Regions from separate parts of the Streptomyces sp. NPDC048291 genome, predicted to be linked through region 3. Evidence: riboswitches for the same ligand, from Rfam matches in the RefSeq annotation. Region 3 holds a riboswitch; each other region holds the start of a gene.
The links. A riboswitch is a leader RNA that binds a small molecule or an ion and turns the genes downstream of it on or off. The one in region 3 is predicted to bind thiamine pyrophosphate.

Region 1 (7,243 bases), on a different contig from region 3:
GCAAGTCCACGGAGAGCTCCAGCCCCTCCCCCTCGGACACGACCACCCCGTCGCCGTCCGCCACGGAGACCACCCCGGCCGAGTCGGACTCCCCGACCCCGTCGGCCACGGACAGCACCACCGCCCCGGCGACCACGTCGGACAACGCCCCGTCCCCGGCCGTCGGTGAGTCGAACCTCGCCGAGACCGGTGCCAACTCCAACACCGGCCTGATCGCCGGTATCGCCGCCGCGCTCGTGGTGGTCGGCGGTGGAGCCGTCTGGTTCGGCATGCGCCGCCGTGGGGCGCACAGCGGCAACTGACGCGCCGCTCACCCGTACGTACACCGTCGAGGCCCGTCCCCGTATCCCCGGGGGACGGGCCTCGGCCGTACCGCGGAATCCCTCAGTCCAGTACGACGGTCTCCGCCGCGTCGAACTCGACGCCCACCGCGTCCCCGGCCTCCGGCGCCGCCCGCAGCGCGCAGGCGGCCTCCAGACGGGGCCCGTCCAGGGGCTGGAGGTGGACGGTGACATGGGTGCCCTGGAAGGTGCGGGCGGCCACCGTGCAGGGCAGCCCCGCGTCGGCGGCGACGAGCCGTACGCCCGCCGGCCGTACCAGCAGCGTCCGCGGGCCCTGTGCCGAGCCCTCGGGCACCGGCACCTTCCCCCACGGCGTCACCGCGACCGTGCCCTCGACGGTCGCCGGGACCACGTTGCCGAAGCCGAGGAAGCGGGCGACGAACTCGTCCGCGGGCCGCTGCCAGACGTCGAGCGGCGTGCCGGACTGGGCGATCCGCCCGTCCCGCATCACCACCACCCGGTCGGCCAGCGCGAACGCCTCGCCCTGGTCGTGCGTCACGGCGAGCACGGTCGTACCCAACCGCCCGAACAGCTCCCGGAGTTCGACCACGAGCCGCTCCCGCAGCGAGCGGTCGAGCTGACCCAGCGGTTCGTCGAGCATCAGCAGCCGGGGCCGGGGCGCCAGGGCCCGGGCGAGCGCGACCCGCTGCTGCTCACCGCCGGAGAGCCCGGCGACGGCCCGGCCGGCCGCCCCCGGCAGCCCCACCAGCTCCAGCAACTCACCCACCCGCTCGGCCTGTTGCACTTTCCCGGCGCCACGCATCCGCAGCCCGAAGGCCACGTTCCCGCCGACGTCCCGCTGCGGGAACAGCTGGTGGTCCTGGAACATCAGCCCGACGCCCCGCCGGTGCGCCGGCATCCGCGCCTGGTCGTCGCCGTCGAGCAACACCCGCCCGGAGTCGAGCGGTTGCAGCCCCGCCACCGTCCGCAGCAGCGTCGACTTGCCGCTCCCGCTCGGCCCGAGCACGCACACCACCTCGTGCTCGGCCACCTCCAGGCCGACGGCGTCGAGCACGGCCCGCCCGCCGAACCGCACGGTGGCCTGCTCCAGTTCGAGAAGCGGCATCAGAACTCCCCCGTCCGGTCCGTCCGCAGCCGCTCAAGGACCAGCAGGGCCACGGCGCACACCACCATCAGAATCGTGGAAAGGGCCATCGCCTGGCCGTAGTTGAGATCACCGGGACGGGACAGCAGCCGGGCCACGGCGACCGGCAGGGTCGGGTTGTCGGGCCGCGCGATGAACACGGTCGCCCCGAACTCCCCCAGCGACACCGCGAACGCGAACCCCGCCGCGATCAGCAGCGCCCGCCGCACCAGTGGCAGATCGACCTCCCGCCACACCCGCCAGGGCGAGGCGCCCAGCACGGCCGCCGCCTCCCGCAGCCGCTCGTCCACGGCCCGCAGCACGGGCAGCATGGTCCGCACGACGAAGGGCACACCGACCAGCGCCTGAGCGAGCGGGACGAGGATCCAGGACTGGCGCAGGTCCAGCGGCGGCTTGTCGAGCGCGATCAGGAACCCGAAGCCGACGGTCACCGCGGACACCCCGAGCGGCAGCATCAGCAGCGCGTCGAAGCCCCGTACGAGGCGCCCCGCGTCCCGCCGGGCCAGCGCGGCGGCGGCGAGGCCGCCGATCACCACGGCGACGGCGGTGGCGACGACCGCGTACTGCAGCGAGTTGACGACCGACTCGATCGGCGCGACCAGGAAGGTCCCGCCGTCGGCGTCGCCCAGCGCCCGGTAGTACCCGAACCCGCCGTCGAACGACCGCCGTACCAGCACGGCCAGCGGCAGGACGAGGAGGAGCGCGACGGTGGCGAGGACCCCGCCGAGCAGCGCCCACTGCCCGGCGCCGCGCGGCCGGCGGGCCGTCACCGCCGGGTCCACCAGCCTGAGCGCGCTCTCCCGCCGCCGTACGGTCCACGCGTGCACGGCGAGGATCGCGCCGACCGCGGCGAACTGGACGAGGGTGAGGACGGCGGCCGTGGAGAGGTCGAAGATCTCGGAGGTCTGCCGGTAGATCTCCACTTCGAGGGTGGAGAACGTCGGCCCGCCGAGGATCTGCACCACGCCGAAGGAGGTGAAGGTGAAGAGGAAGACCATCAGCGCGGCGGCGGCCACGGCGGGCGCGAGCGCGGGCAGGGTGACCTTCCGCCAGGCGGCCAGGGGGGAGACGCCGAGCATCCGGGCGGCCTCCTCCTGCCGCGGGTCCAGCTGGGCCCAGAGCCCGCCCACCGTCCGTACGACGACCGCGTAGTTGAAGAAGACGTGCGCCAGCAGGATGGCCCAGACGGTGGTGTCGAGCCGTACGCCCCACAGTTCGTCCAGCAGGCCGCCCCGGCCCACGAGCGCGAGGAACGCGGTCCCCACGACCACCGTCGGCAGCACGAAGGGGACCGTCACCACGGCCCGCAGCACCTGCCTGCCCGGGAAGTCGAGGCGGGCGAAGACGTAGGCGGCGGGCAGCGCGGCCAGCAGGGTGAGCGCGGTGGAGGCGAGCGCCTGCCAGGTGGTGAACCAGAGCACATGGCGGATGTCGGACTGGCCGAGGACGTCGGCGATCCGCCCGAACCGCCACACCCCGTCGACCTTCAGCCCGCGCGTGACGATCGCCGCGACCGGCCAGGCGAAGAAGACGCCGAAGAACGCGACGGGCCCGAGCATCAACCCGAGCCGCGCCACGCTCCCACGCCGACCGGCCGCTGCGGCGACTTCCGCCACTTCGGCCACTTCGGCTACTTCGGTTACTTCAGTACGAGTGACGTCCACGTCTTGACCCACTGGTCACGGTTGGCGGCGATCTTGTCGGGCGCCATGGTCTCGGGGTCCTGGGCGGCGGGACCGTACTTCGTGAACTCGGCGGGCACGCTCGCGCCCTTCACCACCGGATACACGAACATGTTGAGCGGCATGTCCTCCTGGAACTCCTTGGAGACCAGGAAGTCGATGAGCGCCTTGCCGCCCTTGGTGTTCCCCGCGTTGCTCAGCAGCCCGGCGAACTCGATCTGCCGGAAGCAGGTGCCGGTCGCGACGCCGGTGGGCGCGGTGCTCGGCTTGGGGTCGGCGTAGATGACCTCGGCGGGCGGCGAGGAGGCGTACGACACGACGAGCGGCCGGTCGCCGCCGGCCTTCCTGCCGCCGGCCGAGCCGGAGAACTCCTCGTTGTACGCCTGCTCCCAGCCGTCGACGACCTTGACGCCGTTGGCCTTGAGCTGCTTCCAGTAGCCCTGCCAGCCGCTGTCCCCGTACTGCGCGGCGCTGCCGAGCAGGAATCCCAGCCCCGGCGAGGAGGTGGACGCGTTCTCGGTGACGAGGAGGTTCTTGTACTGCGGCTTGACGAGATCGGCGTACGAGGTGGGCGGGGTCAGCTTGTGCTTGCTGAAGTACGCCTTGTCGTAGTTGACGCAGATGTCGCCGTAGTCGATGGGCGTGACGCGGTGCCTGTCCGCGTCGAGCTGGTACGCCGTACCGACCGTGTCGAGCCCCTTCGCCTCGTACGGCTGGAAGAGACCGTTGTCGAGAGCGCGGGACAGCAGGGTGTTGTCGACGCCGAAGAAGACGTCGCCCTGCGGGTTGTCCTTGGTCAGGATCGCCTTGTTGACGGCCTGCCCGGCGTCGCCGTCCTTGAGGACCCTGACCTTGTAGCCGGACTGCTTCTCGAAGTCCTGGAGCACGTTCTTGGAGACGGCCCACGAGTCGTGGCTGACCAGGGTGACGGTCTTGGAGTCGGCCGCGGAACCCGACGACGACGAGCACGCGGACAGCGTGACGAGACCGAGCCCTACGGCCGCGGCCAAGAAGGTCCTTGTGTGCACTGGTGTTTTCCTCCTGGGGTTGACCAGGAAGAGACGCGGCCCTGCCCGCGGTGTGCGGGCAGGGCGCAACAGCTTGAGTGAAGACCGAACTTCCTACCCAGAATGACCTGGGCGAGGTTCAGAGGGTCTGCGGCCCGGTTGCCGCACTCTCAGCGCTGTGGCGCTCCCCTGTCGGAATATGAAGATGTACCTACGGCCCTCAGATTACCGCTCGGTGGCCGCGAGCTGACCACAGGCGCCGTCGATCTCCTGGCCACGGGTGTCCCGGACCGTCACCGGCACGCCGTGCGCCTCGATCGCCTCGACGAACGCCTTCTCGTCCTCCGGCCGCGACGCCGTCCACTTCGAACCGGGCGTCGGGTTCAGCGGAATCAGATTGACGTGCACGGGCTTGCCCTTGAGCAGCCGCCCCAGCCGGTCGCCCCGCCAGGCCTGGTCGTTGATGTCGCGGATGAGCGCGTACTCGATGCTGAGCCGCCGCCCGCTCTTCTCGACGTACTCGAACCCGGCGTCGAGGACCTCGCGCACCTTCCACCGTGTGTTCACGGGGACGAGGGTGTCGCGCAGTTCGTCGTCGGGGGCGTGCAGCGAGATCGCCAGCCGGCACTTGAAGCCCTCGTCGGCGAACCGGTGGATGGCAGGGACCAGTCCGACGGTCGAGACGGTGATCCCGCGCTGCGAGAGCCCGAGCCCGTCCGGAGCCGGATCGGTGAGCGCCCGGATCGCTCCGACCACCCGCTTGTAGTTGGCGAGCGGCTCACCCATCCCCATGAAGACGATGTTCGAGAGCCGCGCGGGCCCGCCGGGCACGTCCCCGTCCCTGAGCGCCCGCATCCCGTCCACGATCTGGTGGACGATCTCGGCGGTCGACAGGTTGCGGTCAAGCCCCGCCTGCCCGGTCGCGCAGAACGGGCAGTTCATACCGCACCCCGCCTGCGAGCTGATGCACATCGTCACCCGGTCCGGGTAGCGCATCAGCACCGACTCGACGAGCGTGCCGTCGAACAGCCGCCACAGCGTCTTGCGCGTCGTCCCCTCGTCGGTCGACAGATGCCGTACGACCGTCATCAGCTCGGGAAACAGCGCCTCCCGCAGCTTGTCCCGCGATCCGGCCGGGATGTCGGTCCACTGCTCGGGGTCGTGCGCGTACCGCGCGAAGTAGTGCTGCGACAGCTGCTTGGCACGAAACGGCTTCTCCCCGACCTCGGCCACCGCGTCCTTGCGCTCGGCAGGCGAGAGATCAGCGAGATGCCGCGGCGGCTTCTTGGCTCCGCGCGGCGCTACGAAAGTGAGTTCTCCGGGATTAGGCATGGCCCTACCAGTGTCGCAGATCAACTGAAGTGGCCTGCGACCGAAGGTTTGGCGGGGGCCGGGGGCTCAGCTCCGGGCGGTCGTGATGACGGCGAAGAGGGCGCCGGAGGGGTCGAGGAACATGGCGAAGCGGCCGATGCCGGGGGCCTCGGTGACCGGGATGAGGACGGTGGCGCCGGCCTCGGTGGCCCTGGCGGACGTGGCGTCGCAGTCGGTGACCTCGAAGTACGGGTGCCACTCCGGGGTGGATCCGGCGTCGAGGTTGGCCTGGGGCAGCTGCATCAGGCCGCCGTGGGCCGCCGCGGGGCCGGCGCCGGCCGGGGTGAGGATCGTGTAGGTCAGGCCCGGGCCCATCGGCACGTCCCGCGTCTGCCAGGAGAAGACCGACTCGTAGAACGCCTTCGCCGCGTCCGCGTCGGTGGTGTAGAGCTCCGTCCTGGCCAGGCTGCCGGGGGCCGCGACGAGGTCCATGCCCTTGGTCTCGCCCGGCTGCCAGACCGCGAAGTCCGCGCCGGTGGGGTCGACGAAGGCCGCCGCACGCCCGAAGGCGAAGACGTCCGCCGGGGCGATCCGGACGCTGCCGCCCGCCTGCTCGACGGCCTTGGCGGTGGCGTCGGCGTCCGGGGTGTGGAAGTAGACCCGCCAGGACGGGGTCGCGCCCTCCGCCGTGAGCGGACCGATCCCGGCGACCGTGCCGCCGTCCTGCTCGAAGAAGCCGTAGCCGCCCGCCTCGGGGCCCGCGGACCGGTGCTGCCAGCCGAAGACGGCCGAGTAGAAGGCGGCGCTCGCGTCGGTGTCCGTGGTGCCCAGGTCGAGCCAGTTCGGGGCGCCGGGGACGTAGGTGGTCGTCAGCATGGTGGGGTTCTCCTCGGTCCTCTCCGGCCCTCGCCGGTCACCAGGTCACGGGCAGCGTACGCGGTCCGCGGATCAGGCCCTGGCGCTGGAACTCGACCTCCTCGGGAGGTACGGCCAGCCGGATGCCGGGGAAACGGGCGAGCACCGAGCCGATCATGGTCTCGGCCTCCATGCGGGCCATGATCGCGGCCATGCAGTGGTGGGGGCCGTGACCGAAGGCGATGTGCGGGCCGTCGGCGCGGTCGAAGTCCAGGTCGTCGGGGTCGGTGAAGACGGCGGGGTCGCGGTTGGCCGCGACGTAGGCGTTGTAGACGACGTCACCGGCCCGGATCAGTCGGCCGCCGACCTCGACGTCCTCGACGGCGACCCGCGGGATGCCGACGCCGTTGCGGTGCGGGACGTAGCGCAACAGCTCGTCCACCGCCTTGGGGAGCAGCTCCGGCTCACGGCGCAGCCGGTCCAGGTGCCTGGGGTGGGTGAGCAGCGCGTACATCATCGAGCCGCTGTTGTTGCGGACCGCGTGGCCGCCGCTGACCTGGATGGCGGTGGCCAGGGAGATCGCCTCGTCGTCGGTGATCTCCCCGTCCGCGGTGGCCTGGGCCAGCACTCCGGCGAGGTCCTCGCGCGGCTCGTCGCGGCGGCTCCGCAGCAGCTCGGCGATCCGGGCCCGGGTGGCCCTGGCGGCCTCCCGGGCGCGTTCCTCGGCGTCGGGGCCAGCGGAGAGCAGTGCCTCGCCGGTGGCCGCCCAGCGGTGCCAGTCCTTCTCGTCGACGCCGAGGAAGTCACGGATGACGGCGATCGGGAAGGGGCCGTGCAGCTGCTCCATGAGGTCGGCCGGCGGGCCCGCCGCCTCCATCGCGTCAAGGAGTTCGCCGGCCCTGCGCTCCGCCATCGGCCGCAGCCGCTGCATGGCCCGCCCGG
Region 2 (7,243 bases), on a different contig from region 3:
CCTCCGCGAGGTACCGGCGGGGAATCCGCCCCGCCAGCCGGGCCAGCCGCCCCGCCTCCACCCCGGCCCGCATGGCGTGAGCCATCCGCTCGGGATCCTGGGCCCGCGTCACCGCCGACGCCAGCATCACCCCGGCACACCCCAGCTCCATCGCCAGCACCACGTCCGACGCCGTACCGGCCCCCGCGTCCAGGATCACCGGCACACGCGCCTGCTCGACGATCAGCTGGAAGTTGTGCGGGTTGCGGATCCCGAGCCCCGACCCGATCGGCGACCCGAGCGGCATCACCGCGGCGCACCCCACGTCCTCCAGCTTCCGGGCGAGGACAGGATCGTCGTTCGTGTACGGCAGCACCGTGAACCCGTCGTCGACCAGCGTCTCCGCCGCGTCCAGCGTCTCGACCGGGTCCGGCAGCAGCGTCCGCTCGTCGGCGATGACCTCCAGCTTGACCAGGTCGGTCCCCAGCGCCTCCCGCGCCAGCCGGGCCGTCAGTACGGCCTCCCCGGCCGTGTAGCAGCCCGCGGTGTTCGGCAGCACCCGGATCCCGAGCCGGTCGAGCACCGACAGCACCGACCCTCGTACCCCCGGGTCCACCCGGCGCATCGCGACCGTGGTCAGCTCGGTCCCGGACGCGACGAGCGCCCGCTCCAGCACCTCCAGGCTGGGCGCACCCCCGGTACCCATGATCAACCGGGAGGAGAACGTCGTACCCCCGAGGACGAACGGATCGTCGGCCATGGCGCTCAGCCTCCCTGCACGGCGGTCAGGACTTCCACCCGGTCGCCGTCGGCGAGCCCGGTCGTCGCCCACTGCCCGCGCGGTACGACGGTCTCGTTGACGGCCGCGGCCACCCCGGAGGGCGCGGCCGTGAGGGACCGTACGAGCGCGTCGAGAGCGGTGCCCGGGGCGATCTCCCGGCGCTCCCCGTTGACGGAGATGGTGACGGAGATGTTCATGCGGTCTGCTCCACGAGTACGTCGGAAACCGGGCCGAAGCGCCTCGGTGTGAACGGACGGGCCTCCGCCGGCAGCTCGCCGCCGGTCAGCAGCTCCGCCATCACGTCTCCGGTGACCGGCGTGAGCAGCACCCCGTTGCGGTAGTGGCCGGTGGCCAGCAGCAGTCCGTCGAGGCGGGTCGGCCCGAGCAGCGGCGCGTTGTCGGGGGAGCCGGGGCGCAGTCCGGCCCGGGTCTCGGTCAGGGGGAGCTCGGTGATCCCGGGCACCAGCTCGTGCGCGTCGCGCAGCAGCTCGTACACGCCGCCCGCGGTGACCGCCGTGTCCCAGCCCAGCTCCTCGCTGGTCGCGCCGACCACCAGTTCGCCGTTCTCCCGGGGCACCAGGTAGACGTTCCCGCCGCGCACCACGGCCCGTACGGTCCGGCTGAGGAACGGCGCGTACGGGGCGGGCACGGTCAGCCGCAGCACCTGCCCCTTCACCGGCCGCACCGGCGGCAGCACGTCGGCGGGCACGCCCGCGAGCCGCCCGCTCAGGCTTCCGCCGGCGAGCACCACCTGCCCGGCGCCCCACGTGTCACCCGCGCGGGTGCGGACACCGGTGGCCCGCTCCCGCGCCACCTCCAGGCGCTCGGCCCAGTCCCGGTGGAACACCACCCCGGCCCGCTCGCACGCGGTCAGCAGCGCGGCCGAGAGCCGGCGCGGGTCGATCTGGTGGTCGCCGTCGACCCGCAGCCCGCCGCGCACACCGGGCGCGAGCATCGGCTCGAGCCGCCGGCACTCCCGCCCGGACAGCCACTCGGACTCCAGGCCCGACTGCTGCTGGAGGGCGTGCAGCTCGCGCAGATGGGCGCGGTCGTCGGCGTCCAGCGCGACCGCGAGGGTGCCGCACCGCCGGTAGCCGAGGTCGTGGCCGGTGAGCTCGGTCAGCTCGGCGGCGAAGGCGGGATAGCGGCGGGCGGAGGCCAGGTTGAGCCCCAGCAGGGTCTGCTCGCCGTAGTGCAGCTCGGTGACGGCGGCCAGCATCCCGGCCGCGACCTGCGCGGCCCCGCCGCCCGGCGCGGGGTCGACCACCGCGACGGCGAGCCCGCGCTGGGCCGCCCGCCAGGCCGTGACCAGGCCGATGATGCCGCCCCCGATGACGAGGACGTCGGACGTACGTGAGGACATGGGCGTCCAGCCCCTCCCTTCGCCGGCATGACCCGGATCAGGTTCGTACGGTCGGAGGCCGCCAGCCTCCCTCTCAGCCCGGTGCGTCCGGGCTCCCGCGTGTGCTTCCCCGCCACCCTAGCCCGCGGGGCTCGGCCCTTGTAAGACGGCCTCGGCCGGCGCTGTGGACAGCGCAGCCGAGCGTGCGGCGGCCGACGCTGTGGAACAGGTCACCCGCCGCGCCCCTGACTGACTCATTGTCAGTTGTCTATCGTTCTTGTCTATGGTGATCACGTGAGCGAGCAGACGCAGCGACGGAGCACGTCACAGACGCGGCGCGTGGTCGTCGTGGGCGCGGGCATGGCCGGGGTGCAGACCGCCGTCGCCCTGCGCGACCAGGGGTTCACCGGGAGCGTCACGCTGATCGGCGCCGAGCCGCACCAGCCGTACGACCGGCCGCCGCTCTCCAAGGCCGTGCTGCTCGGCAAGTCGGAGGGCTCCGCCTTCGAGGTCGACTTCGAGGCGCTCGGCATCGAGCTGGCGCTCGGTCGCGAGGCACTGGGCGTGCGCACCGCCGACCGCGAGCTGGACACCGAGACCGGACCGGTGCCCTACGACGTCCTGGTCCTCGCCACCGGCGCCGAACCGATCACGCTGCCCGGCACCGAGGGTGTGCCCGGCGTCCATCTGCTGCGCACCCTGGACGACGCCGAGCGGCTGCGGCCCGTGCTCGCCCGGCAGCACGACATCGTGGTCGTCGGCGCCGGCTGGATCGGCGCCGAGTTCGCCACCGCGGCCCGCGAGGCCGGCTGCGCGGTCACCGTGGTCGAGGCGGCCGACCGCCCGCTCGCGGGAGCGCTCCCCGCCGAGGTCGCCGCGCCGATGGCCGCCTGGTACGCGGACAGCGGCACCGACCTGCGCACGCACGCGCGCGTGGCGGGCGTCGAACCCGGCGCGGTGGTGCTCGACGACGGCTCGCGGCTGCCCGCGGGCGCCGTCGTGGTCGGCATCGGCGCCCGCCCCGCCACCGCCTGGCTGGCCGGCTCCGGCATCGAGCTGGGCGCACACCGCGAGGTGCTCGCCGACGACCGCCTGCGCACCAACGTCCCCGACGTCTACGCCGTCGGCGACTGCGCGTCCTTCCCGTCCGGCCGCTACGGCGAGCGCCTGCTGATCCACCACTGGGACAACGCCCTCCAGGGCCCGCGCACGGTCGCCGCCAACATCCTCGGCGAGACCGACGCCGTCTACGACCCGGTGCCGTACTTCTGGTCCGAACAGTTCGGCCGCTTCGTGCAGTACGCGGGCCATCACGCCGCGGCCGACCGGCTGGTGTGGCGCGGCGACCCGGCCGGCCCGTCCTGGAGCGTCTGCTGGCTGAGCGAAACCCGCCTGGTCGCCCTGCTGGCGGTAGGCCGCCCCCGCGACCTGGCCCAGGGCCGCCGCCTGATCGAGGCGGGGCGCCATATGGACGCCGAGGCATTGGCGGACCCCGGACGTCCCTTGAAGGATGCAACGGACGGCTGAACAGAGCCCCGTAAGGGGCGCGGGGAACTGCGCGACCAGCCCCCACGATGCCGCACCCGAACACCCACCCATCGCGGCCGAACCGCCAAAGCGCCTACCCTTGACCCCGTGACCGAGATTGACACGAAGATCGATGCTCTCGTCCCCGCCTGGCTCACCGTCCCCGACATCGCAGAGATGATGGACGTCGAGGTGACGCGCGTGCGGCAGCTGGTCAAGGAGGGCCAGCTCATCGCCGTCCGCCGCGGTGAGAACAGGGCGCTGCACGTCCCCGCCGCCTTCATCGACGGCGACAAGGTCGTCAAGGGCCTGTCCGGGACCCTGACGCTCCTGCGGGACGACGGCTTCAGCGACGAAGAGATGCTGGAGTGGCTTTTCACTCCCGACGAGACCCTGCCCGGCACCCCCGCGCAGGCGCTCAGCGAGAATCGCGGCACGGAGGTGAAGCGCCGCGCCCAGGCGCTCGCCGTCTGAGGCAGCCAGTACCGACACCACGGGGGACCACCGATGACCGACACCGCCCGCGCCCAGCTGGCCGACGCCCGCCTCTACCTGTGCACGGACGCCCGTAAGGAGCAGGGCGACCTCACGGAGTTCCTGGACGCGGTCCTGGCGGGCGGTGTCGACATCGTGCAGCTGCGTGACAAGGGCATGGAGGCCGCCGAGGAGCTGGAGCACCTCGCCGTGGTCGCCGACGCCTGCGCCCGGCACGGCAAGCTGCTCGCGGTCAACGACCGCGCCGACGTGGCGCACGCGGCCGGCGCCGACGTGCTCCACCTCGGCCAGGGCGACCTGCCGGTCCCGGCCGCCCGGGCGATCCTCGGCCCGGACGTCCTGATCGGCCGCTCCACGCACGCCGAGTCCGAGGCCGCCGAGGCCGCCGTGCAGGACGGCGTGGACTACTTCTGCACCGGCCCCTGCTGGCCCACCCCCACCAAGCCCGGTCGCCCCGCCCCCGGCCTCGGCCTGGTGCGGTACACCGCCGCCCTGGGCACCGACCGCCCCTGGTTCGCGATCGGCGGCATCGACCTCGGCAACCTCGACCAGGTGCTGGACGCGGGCGCCCGCCGGGTGGTCGTCGTCCGCGCGCTCACCGCCGCCGACGACCCGGGCGCGGCGGCGGCCGAGTTCGCGAAGCGACTGCGGGCGCTGTAGCCGCAGCGGCAGCCGTATCCGCAGCCGCAGTGTGGTGGCCGGCTGTCCGGAAACTTGTCCAGTATCCGGACACGAGGTCCACCAGATGTCGACAATTCGGGCAAATGTCCCGACTGCGGTTGGGTGACCGGCCGCCCCTGACTAACCTGCGGGTATGGCCCTTGGAACCGCATCCACCAGGACTGACCGCGCACGCACCGTGCGCGACATGCTCGCCACCGGCAAGACCACGTACTCGTTCGAGTTCTCGGCGCCGAAGACCCCCAAGGGTGAGCGGAACCTGTGGAGTGCGCTCCGGCGGGTCGAGGCGGTCGCCCCCGACTTCGTCTCCGTGACCTACGGCGCCGGCGGTTCCACCCGCGCCGGCACGGTCAGGGAGACCGAGCAGATCGTCGCGGACACCACGCTCACCCCGGTCGCCCACCTCACTGCGGTCGACCACTCGCTCGCCGAACTGCGCAACATCATCGGCCAGTACGCGGACGCCGGGATCCGCAACATGCTCGCCGTGCGCGGCGACCCGCCCGGCGACCCGATGGGGGACTGGGTGGCGCACCCGCAGGGGCTGACCTACGCGGCCGAACTCGTCCGCCTCATCAAGGAGTCGGGCGACTTCTGCGTGGGCGTCGCCGCCTTCCCGGAGATGCACCCGCGCTCCAGCGACTGGGACACCGACGTCCGGCACTTCGTCGACAAGTGCCGCGCGGGCGCCGACTACGCCATCACGCAGATGTTCTTCGAGCCCGAGTCGTATCTTCGCCTTCGTGACCGGGTCGCCGCGGCCGGTTGCGAGACGCCGGTGATTCCGGAAATCCTGCCCGTCACCAGTGTGAAGATGCTGGAACGGCTGCCCAAACTCAGCAACGCGGCCTTCCCGGACGCCCTGAAAGAGCGGATCCTCACAGCAAAAGAGGATCCGGCGGCGGTACGCTCCATTGGCATCGAACACGCCACGGAGTTCTGCGCGCGGCTGCTGGCCGAGGGAGTGCCAGGACTGCACTTCATCACGCTCAACAACTCCACGGCGACGCTGGAAATCTACGAGAACCTGGGCCTGCACCATCCCCCGCGGGCCTAGACCGGCCGCACCGGAGTACGACACACTGCGTAGCGGTCACAGGGAGAGGGGCGTACATGGGCTGGACGGTCCTCTACGTAGCGTTCGGCATCGTCGCGCTGTGGTTGCTCGGCGAGGTACTGCTGCAGTACAAGGCGCGGCTGCGCTGGCGGCTGCTCGCCTTCGTGGGCTTCCTCGGCGTCGTCTTCGGTGTCCTGATCCCGTCGGTCGTCGTGATCGGTGTGGGCGCGATCGCCTTCGCGGTCGGCCAGACCTACGTCACGCTGTCCTTCCGCCGCGGCTTCGAGGCCGGCTGGGCGGTCAAGCGCCCCGGTGCGGACGGTGAGGGCGGCGGCCTGACCAAGCGCCGCCGCGGCGAGCCGGACGAGGACCCGGGCCTGGAGGCCACCGACCCGGACGCGGCCGACGCCGCCTACGCCGAGCAGCAGGGCGCCTACGCCGCGGCCCCGGGCGGCGGCGATCCGTCCTACGGCGGTGACGAGTACGACCGCGACGACGTGTTCACCCCGGCGGCCCGCACCATGGAGCCCGGCGCGGCCGAGGCGACCGCGGTGTACGAGCCGCAGCCGATGCCCGACGACACCGGCTCCTACGGCGTCTACCGCGACACCGGTTACGCCGCGACCGGCGACCAGCAGGCCGCCTACGCGGCCGCCGCCCAGGACCAGGGGTACGCCGCCCAGGGCACCGACCAGAACTACGCCTACGACTACTCCGGCTACGGCCAGCAGCAGTACGGCTACGACACGAGCGGCGGCCAGCAGCAGTACGCCAACTACTCCGACCCGTACATCGGCAACCAGACCTACGGCGGAGCCGGGTACGACCAGTCGTCGTACGGCACCCAGCAGTACGACCAGCAGGGCTACGCCCAGGGCCAGTACGGCACCGGCACCGGCACCGGCGGCTACGGCGAGACCCCGGCGGGTGGTGTCTGGGTCCCGCAGCAGCGCGCCGACGAGACCTACGGCGGCGAACTCCCGCAGGAGCAGCAGTACCCCTACCAGGGCCAGGGCGACGGGCAGGGGCAGCAGCAGGGCCACCAGGGCAACGGGTACGACGAGCAGTACCGTTTCTGAACCGTCCTGACGGTGTTCTGAGCCGTCCTGGCGGCACCGCGTCTCACTGCGAGCCGCGGAACTCCGGCCCCTCCACGATCAGCCCGGCCACCAGCGCCCCCGACATGCCCGCGTGCGGAAGCCCGCCACCGGGGTGGGACCAGTCGCCCACCCGGTACAGGCCCGGCACCCGGGTCGTGTTGGCCGGGTGCAGGAAGCGGCCCCGGCCGGCGGCCAGGGCCGGTGCGGAGATCTCCCCGAACCCCTGCGCGTCCGTCACCTGTTCCGGCGCCCGTGTCTCGTGCCAGAGCAGGCGCTCCCGC
Region 3 (7,243 bases):
TTCCTATGATGGGCCCACGACACCGCGGGCCGCTGCGACCAGGCAGTCCGAAGCGGTGCAGATGCGGCGCGATGGTGGAGGGGTCTGATGACTCAGGGGGCCGGTCAGGGACCCGAGGCGGAGCGGACGGCGACGTTGCGCGACTTCCGGGTGCCCGGGTACGTCAACGAGACCGGTCCGTACGCCGCCAGCACCCACCCCGGTGACGTCGTCCCGGCGGTCGACGACATGTACCCCGAGGGGTATCCGGACGGGTACACGCCCACCCAGCGCGACCTGCCGGTCATCAACCGCGGCGACACGCTCCAGACGCCCGTCGAACCGGCCGCGCAGCCCGCGGACGAGCCCGGCCCGCTGTACGTCGTCGGTGACGTGCACGGCTACTTCGACGAGCTGCTCGCCGCGCTGCGGGAACAGGGCCTGATCGACGCGGACGGGCACTGGTGCGCGGGCGTCGCCCGGCTCTGGTTCCTCGGCGACTTCACCGACCGGGGTCCGGACGGTATCGGCGTCATCGACCTGGTGATGCGGCTGTCCGCCGAGGCGGCGGCGGCCGGCGGCTACTGCAAGGCCCTCATGGGCAACCACGAGCTGCTGCTGCTCGGCGCCAAGCGGTTCGGCGACACACCGGTCAACTCCGGCGCGGGCACCGCCACCTTCCAGGCGGCCTGGCTGCTCAACGGCGGCCAGAAGACCGACATGGACCGGCTCCAGGACCACCACCTCCAGTGGATGGCCCGGCTGGACGCCGTCGAGGAGGTCGACGGCTACCTGCTGGTCCACTCCGACACCACCGCCTACCTCGACTACGGCGACTCGATCGAGGCGGTCAACGACACGGTCCGCGAGACCATCACGCGCAATGACGCGGACGAGGTGTGGGATCTCTTCCGCAAGTTCACCAAGCGCTTCTCCTTCCGCGACGAGGGGGGTGCAGACGCAGTCCGTTCCCTCCTCGATACGTACGGCGGTACCCGCATCGTTCACGGACACAGCCCGATTCCCTATCTGCTGGGCGAAGTCGGCTCCGAGGAGGGCGAAGAGGACAGCGGCCCCGTTGTGGAAGGACCGCACGTCTACGCCGACGGACTCGCCATCGCCATGGACGGCGGCGTGACCATGGCCGGAAAGCTGCTGGTGAGGCAACTCCCGCTGAACGCCTGAGCGTCAGGCGGGCGGTTTCATCCCCCCGACGTCACACACGGGCCACCCCCAATTTCCGGCAACCCCCTGTCACCGCGTGCCGTAACGGCTCTACCATCGGTTTATCCGTAGCAGGCTCCCCTCCGTTTCTGCCCGACGGTTCGCCGGCGTGCGAGCCACCAGCCCTACGGAGCATCGGGGGATGCACATGAACAGCGTTCCGCAGCACCTGCACAGCGAGGACCGCCAGGATTACGAGCGGATCCTCGACGAGGCGCTGCGCTCCGCCCCTTACCGTCCCGAACTGGCCGGTATAGGCCAGCGTCTGAACACCGAACAGCTGCGCACCATGGCGCTCAACGCCACCGCACTGATCGCGGCGGCCGCGGCGACCGAGTACCAGCACTACGTGAAGGTCCGCGAGGAACTGCGCAATCCTGCGCGGTCCACCCCGGCCGCCGTCCAGGACTCCGGTTCCGCGGAACCGGGCCCGGGCGGTGCGATGGGGCTCGCCACCACCATCGGCGAGGCCGCCGAGACCACCGGTGCCGGGGGCTTCGCCCTCGCCCTGGTCCTGGCGCCGGTGCTCGCCGGCACCGCCGCGGCGATCTTCCTGCTCTTCGGCTACGTCCTGAAGATGCTGGACCCGGCTCCGGCGTTCGCCCAGACCATGCTCACCGCGGGCTGGGTGTTCGGCGTCGTGACCGCGGCCGCCATCATCATGGCCGGCGCGGGGCTGCTGCTCACCGCACTGCGCAACAGCCCCTCGCTGGAGGCCGGAGCCTACGGCGAACCCGGCGGGGAGGTGGCCAAGGCCCGGGAGGCCTGGCGGGACGCCTTGCTGGAACGCGGCATCCTGCCCTTCCTGCGGGAGGCGCTGGCCGCCGACTCCGGCACGGCCGGCCTGCGCCGCACCGCCCCCTCGGGCCCGGCGGGCCGGATGCCGCGTCTCGGCTACGACCGCCCCGGCTTCAGCACCGACGACGGCGCCGCACCCGCCCCCCGCCCGAGCTTCACCAGCCCGGACTACACCAGCCCGGACTTCGGAGGCCCGGAACACCAGCCGGAATAACCCGGCTTGCGCCCCCGCCGAGGGGGCGCAGGCCGGACACCCGGTCCACGAGACCGTGTCGGGGAAGGCCGACGGGCACCGCGCCTCCCAGGGCTCCGGCACGCTCCCGATTCCGCCGTCAGTCCGCGATCGGCAGATACACCCGGTTCCCCGCCGCCGCGAACTCCTTCGACTTCTGCGCCATACCCGCCTCGACCTCGGCCCGACTCCCGCCGTGCTCACGGCGGATGTCCTGGGAGATCTTCATCGAGCAGAACTTCGGCCCGCACATGGAGCAGAAGTGGGCCGTCTTCGCCGGCTCCGCCGGAAGCGTCTCGTCGTGGAACTCGCGGGCCGTGTCCGGATCCAGGGCGAGGTTGAACTGGTCCTCCCACCGGAACTCGAAGCGGGCGTCGGACAGCGCGTCGTCCCACTCCTGCGCGCCCGGGTGGCCCTTGGCGAGGTCGGCCGCGTGGGCTGCGATCTTGTAGGTGATCACGCCGGTCTTGACGTCGTCCCGGTTGGGCAGGCCCAGGTGCTCCTTCGGCGTGACGTAGCAGAGCATCGCCGTGCCCCACCAAGCGATCATCGCGGCACCGATGCCCGAGGTGATGTGGTCGTACGCCGGCGCGACGTCCGTGGTCAGCGGGCCGAGCGTATAGAACGGAGCTTCATCGCAGATCTCCTGCTGAAGGTCGATGTTCTCCTTGATCTTGTGCATCGGGACATGGCCCGGGCCTTCGATCATCGTCTGTACATGGAAACGCCTGGCGATCCGGTTGAGTTCCCCCAGCGTGCGCAGTTCCGCGAACTGGGCCTCGTCGTTGGCGTCCGCGATGGAGCCGGGGCGCAGCCCGTCGCCCAGCGAGTACGTGACGTCGTAGGCGGCGAGGATCTCGCAGAGTTCCTCGAAGTTCTCGTACAGGAACGATTCCTTGTGGTGCGCGAGGCACCAGGCCGCCATGATCGAGCCGCCGCGCGAGACGATGCCGGTCTTGCGGTTGGCGGTGAGCGGCACGTACGGCAGGCGCACGCCCGCGTGGACGGTCATGTAGTCCACGCCCTGCTCGGCCTGTTCGATCACCGTGTCCTTGTAGATCTCCCAGGTCAGTTCCTCGGCCCTGCCGTCGACCTTCTCCAGCGCCTGGTAGAGCGGCACCGTGCCGATGGGGACGGGGGAGTTGCGCAGCACCCATTCGCGGGTGGTGTGGATGTTGCGGCCGGTGGAGAGGTCCATGACCGTGTCGGCGCCCCAGCGGGTCGCCCAGGTCATCTTCTCGACCTCCTCCTCGATGGAGGAAGTGACCGCGGAGTTGCCGATGTTGGCGTTGACCTTCACCAGGAACCGCTTCCCGATGATCATCGGCTCGATCTCCGGGTGGTTGACGTTGGCGGGCAGTACGGCCCTGCCCGCCGCGATCTCCTCGCGGACCACCTCGGGAGAAACGTTCTCGCGGATGGCCACGTACTCCATCTCCGGGGTGATCTCGCCCCGGCGGGCGTACGCGAGCTGCGTCACCGGCTCGCCTCCCCGGCCTCGGCGCGGCTGGCGCGGGCGGCCCGGGAAGACCGCGTCCAGGTTGCGCAGGCCACCGCGCGGCGAGGTGTGCTTGATCCCGTCGTCCTCGGGACGGACGGGCCGGCCCGCGTACTCCTCGGTGTCGCCCCGGGCGACGATCCAGTTCTCCCGCAGCGGCGACAGACCCCGGCGGACATCGGTCTCGACGAGCGGATCGGTGTACGGGCCCGAGGTGTCGTAGAGCGTGACCGACTGCCCGTTGGTGAGATGCACCTGACGGACCGGCACCCGCAGGTCGGGGCGGGAGCCCTCGACATACCCCTTGTGCCAGCCGATGGACTTCCCGGCCTCCGGGGACTTTTCGCCCGCAACGGGCTGTTCGTCCTGGCTGAAGGCAGGCGTGCGTACGTCCTTGTTGGTCATGAGACCTACTCCCTACGCCGGCATTACCCGGTAACAGGTTCGGCGGTCGACGCAGCGGCTTCCGTCGGGCGGCGTTCCATGTGAAACATCACTCGTTCCACGTGAAACATCGCGAATACGGAGGTCAGCGCCCTCTCAGCCCGGTGCTCCGAGCTCCCGCGTGTGCAAAGGTGCCTCCACGCTAGCGTCAATTCGGGCGCGGTGAACAGAGGGCCCCTGCCGTTCTTGCGATGATCGGGCGGTGACCTCGACACAGCAGCACCCCTATCCGCCCCCAGACCCGCGGCGCGGCAACGGCGCCCCGCAGGGCGGCGGACCCGGCCACGGGGGCCCTGGTGCCGGTGACGGACACACCCATGGGCAGGGCGAGCAGTACGACCGCGGGCAGGCTCTCAGCCACGCCCACCATCACGACAACGGCCATGCCCACGGCCACGACGAGGCCCAGAGCAACGGGGGCCACGGGGCCCACGGCCAGGCCCAGGGCCACTCGCCCGCTCCCGGCCCCGACCAGAGCGGCTCCGGGCCCGGCGGCGGTCACGGCCACTCGCACGGGCACAGCCACAGCCACGGTCCCGCCGCGCCCGTCTCCAAGCATCTGCGCAAGGTCATCGCGGCGATCCTCATCCCCTTCACCGCGGCGGTCGTGGTCGGCCTGGTGGTGCTGTGGCCCGGCGGCGCCCCGCCCCACGAGCGCACCGGCGTCGGCTTCGACCGCCAGACGCAGGCGGCGACGGTCACCAAGGTCGTCTCGGTCAGCTGCAAGTCGGTCAACGCCTCCGGAGGCGGCTCGACCGGCGACGCCTCCACAGCCGACGGCACGTCCTCGAAGGAGGAGGACAGTACCTGCAAGAAGGCCACGGTCCGGGTCGACACCGGCAAGGACAAGGGCCGTACCTTCACCGAGATCGTGCAGCCCGACCAGTCACGGCAACTGCACGAGGGCGAGCAGGTCGTGGCCGCGTACGAGCCCTCCGCCCCCAAGGACCTGCAGTACTCGGTCACCGACGTGACCCGGAAGTTCCCGATGGCCCTGCTGGCCGGGATCTTCGCGCTCGCCGTCGTGGTGGTGGGCCGGCTGCGCGGTGTGATGGCGCTGGTCGCGCTGGCCGTCAGCTTCCTGGTGCTGACCATGTTCATCCTGCCGGGGATCCTGCAGGGTTCGAATCCGCTGCTGATGGCGGTGGTCGGGTCGAGCGCCATCATGCTGATCGCCCTGTACATCTGTCACGGGCTGTCGGCCCGGACCTCGGTGGCGGTGCTGGGCACGCTGGTCTCCCTGTGCCTGATCGGCCTGCTCGGCTCGGAGTTCATCGACTGGGCCGCGCTCACCGGCAACACCGACGACAACACCGGCCTGATCCACGGCCTGTACCCCTCGATCGACATGAGCGGCCTGCTGCTGGCCGGTGTCATCATCGGTTCGCTGGGTGTCCTGGACGACGTGACGGTGACCCAGACCTCGGCCGTCTGGGAACTGCACGAGGCCAACCCGACGATGGGCTGGCGCGGGCTGTACCGGGCGGGCATCCGCATCGGCCGCGACCACATCGCCTCCGTCGTCAACACTCTCGTGCTGGCCTACGCGGGCGCCGCGCTGCCCCTGCTGCTGCTCTTCTCGATCGCGCAGAGCAGTGTGGCCACGGTCGCCAACAGCGAACTGGTGGCCGAGGAGATCGTGCGCACCCTGGTCGGCTCGATCGGCCTGGTCGCCTCGGTTCCGGTCACCACGCTGCTCGCGGCCCTGGTGGTGTCGGCCGACCGGCCGGGCGCCGGGACGCCCGTACCCGTGGAGGCCGCGCCGGCCGCGCCGGCCGCGGCGCGCGGCGGGCGGGGGCGGCGCCGCAAGCGGTGAGGCGCGGTGGACGGCCCGGGAGAAGGCCGTCCACGAGGTGGGGGCGCGGACGGTGCACCTAAGGAGAAGCATTCCGGCAGGGGCCGCGCACGGACGCGCAGAAGCGTTCCTGCGTGTCCTCACACGGCCCGGCCGAGCGGCGCGCGGCTCCGTGCCGTGGCGCTTCACCCGGCGCTTGGCTCCTCGGCCAGGATGCGGTCCAGGGCGTCGTCGAGGTGGGCGTCGAAGTCGGCGAGCGAGCCCTCCTGGCCGAGCGGCACCAGCTTGTCCGTGCGGTCGAGGAAGGCGACCAGCGGGGGCGCGGAGGAGCGGAACACCGCTTGGTCGCCGCCGACCTGAAGCCGGATCAGCACCTCTCCCAGCACCTCGGAATCGGCGGGCGCGATGTGCACATCGCCCTCCCCGCACGGCCTCCCCACCCCGTCGATCAGCAGCTCCCGGCCGAAGGCCCAGGTCACCGGGGCGTCCCCGGGCAGATGGAAGGTGAGCCGGACGGCATAGGGATCACAGGTCTCGTAGCGCAACTCCACGGGGATGCGGAAGGAGAGCTCCTCCGAGACGAGAAAGCTCATCATGACTTCTGCTTGTACGGACTCGCGCATTGCCTACCCCGTCATATGACACCGACTGGCCGGGTTTTATCCCTTTGCTGGTGGTCAAATCTTGCTGAAAGTACACGGGAGATCACAAGGAGTGAGTTTTCAGATACTGATAGCGATGGCCAGGGACCCCAGGTGCCGGCCCACTTCGGCCTGCAACTGCCGGACGGCGGGCAGCAGCCGGTCGGCCTGGTGGAGGGGGAGGGAGATGGCGATCGTGGCGGCCGTCGTGCCGACGGTGAGGGGGATCGCCGCACACACCGTCCCCAGTGCGTACTCCTGGCGCTCCACCACCGGCTCCATCCGCCGCGTCCGTTCCAGCCGTCGCAGCAGTGTCTGGTCGTCACGGACCGTGTACGGGGTGAGGGGCCGCGCGGGATAGCGGCGGAGATGGTCGCGGCGGACGTCCTGGTCCAGCTGGGAGAGGAGGCACTGGCCGACGGCGTGCGCGTGCCCGGTCTCACGGAAGCCGGCCCACTCCTCGACCGCCGGGGCGGCCGGGGAGTCGGAGATGCTCATGACCTCGATCTCGCCGTCCCGGTACATGGCGTAGTACACCGGGACACCGATCGAATCCCGCCAGTGGGCGAGGGTGTCGACGACCGCGCTGCGACGTTTCTGCTGCGCTCCGCTGCTGCTCAGCCGCTCCGCCG

Region 1: linked by a shared signal. The riboswitch ahead of ACGF5O_RS33915 (thiamine ABC transporter substrate binding subunit) and the one ahead of thiC (phosphomethylpyrimidine synthase ThiC) in region 3 are both predicted to bind thiamine pyrophosphate.
Region 2: linked by a shared signal. The riboswitch ahead of thiO (glycine oxidase ThiO) and the one ahead of thiC (phosphomethylpyrimidine synthase ThiC) in region 3 are both predicted to bind thiamine pyrophosphate.

Annotation. Positions count from the first base shown of each region.
Region 1 covers NZ_JBICZC010000013.1:277,881-285,123, reverse strand. Annotated here, with positions in the region: gene ACGF5O_RS33930 (LAETG motif-containing sortase-dependent surface protein) at 1-302, shown strand, start outside; gene ACGF5O_RS33925 (ABC transporter ATP-binding protein) at 385-1,407, opposite strand; gene ACGF5O_RS33920 (ABC transporter permease) at 1,407-3,005, opposite strand; gene ACGF5O_RS33915 (thiamine ABC transporter substrate binding subunit) at 3,086-4,156, opposite strand; TPP riboswitch at 4,229-4,336, opposite strand; gene rlmN (23S rRNA (adenine(2503)-C(2))-methyltransferase RlmN) at 4,361-5,467, opposite strand; gene ACGF5O_RS33905 (VOC family protein) at 5,534-6,322, opposite strand; gene ACGF5O_RS33900 (cytochrome P450) at 6,360-7,243, opposite strand, start outside.
Region 2 covers NZ_JBICZC010000001.1:557,285-564,527, forward strand. Annotated here, with positions in the region: gene ACGF5O_RS02400 (thiazole synthase) at 1-739, opposite strand, end outside; gene thiS (sulfur carrier protein ThiS) at 745-957, opposite strand; gene thiO (glycine oxidase ThiO) at 954-2,123, opposite strand; TPP riboswitch at 2,121-2,232, opposite strand; gene ACGF5O_RS02415 (NAD(P)/FAD-dependent oxidoreductase) at 2,397-3,629, shown strand; gene ACGF5O_RS02420 (Rv2175c family DNA-binding protein) at 3,738-4,103, shown strand; gene thiE (thiamine phosphate synthase) at 4,137-4,784, shown strand; gene metF (methylenetetrahydrofolate reductase [NAD(P)H]) at 4,939-5,862, shown strand; gene ACGF5O_RS02435 (hypothetical protein) at 5,919-6,941, shown strand; gene ACGF5O_RS02440 (phytoene desaturase family protein) at 6,985-7,243, opposite strand, start outside.
Region 3 covers NZ_JBICZC010000006.1:189,590-196,832, forward strand. Annotated here, with positions in the region: gene ACGF5O_RS17615 (metallophosphoesterase) at 88-1,164, shown strand; gene ACGF5O_RS17620 (hypothetical protein) at 1,346-2,215, shown strand; gene thiC (phosphomethylpyrimidine synthase ThiC) at 2,334-4,136, opposite strand; TPP riboswitch at 4,129-4,306, opposite strand; gene ACGF5O_RS17630 (YibE/F family protein) at 4,378-5,991, shown strand; gene ACGF5O_RS17635 (SsgA family sporulation/cell division regulator) at 6,156-6,593, opposite strand; gene ACGF5O_RS17640 (IclR family transcriptional regulator) at 6,693-7,243, opposite strand, start outside.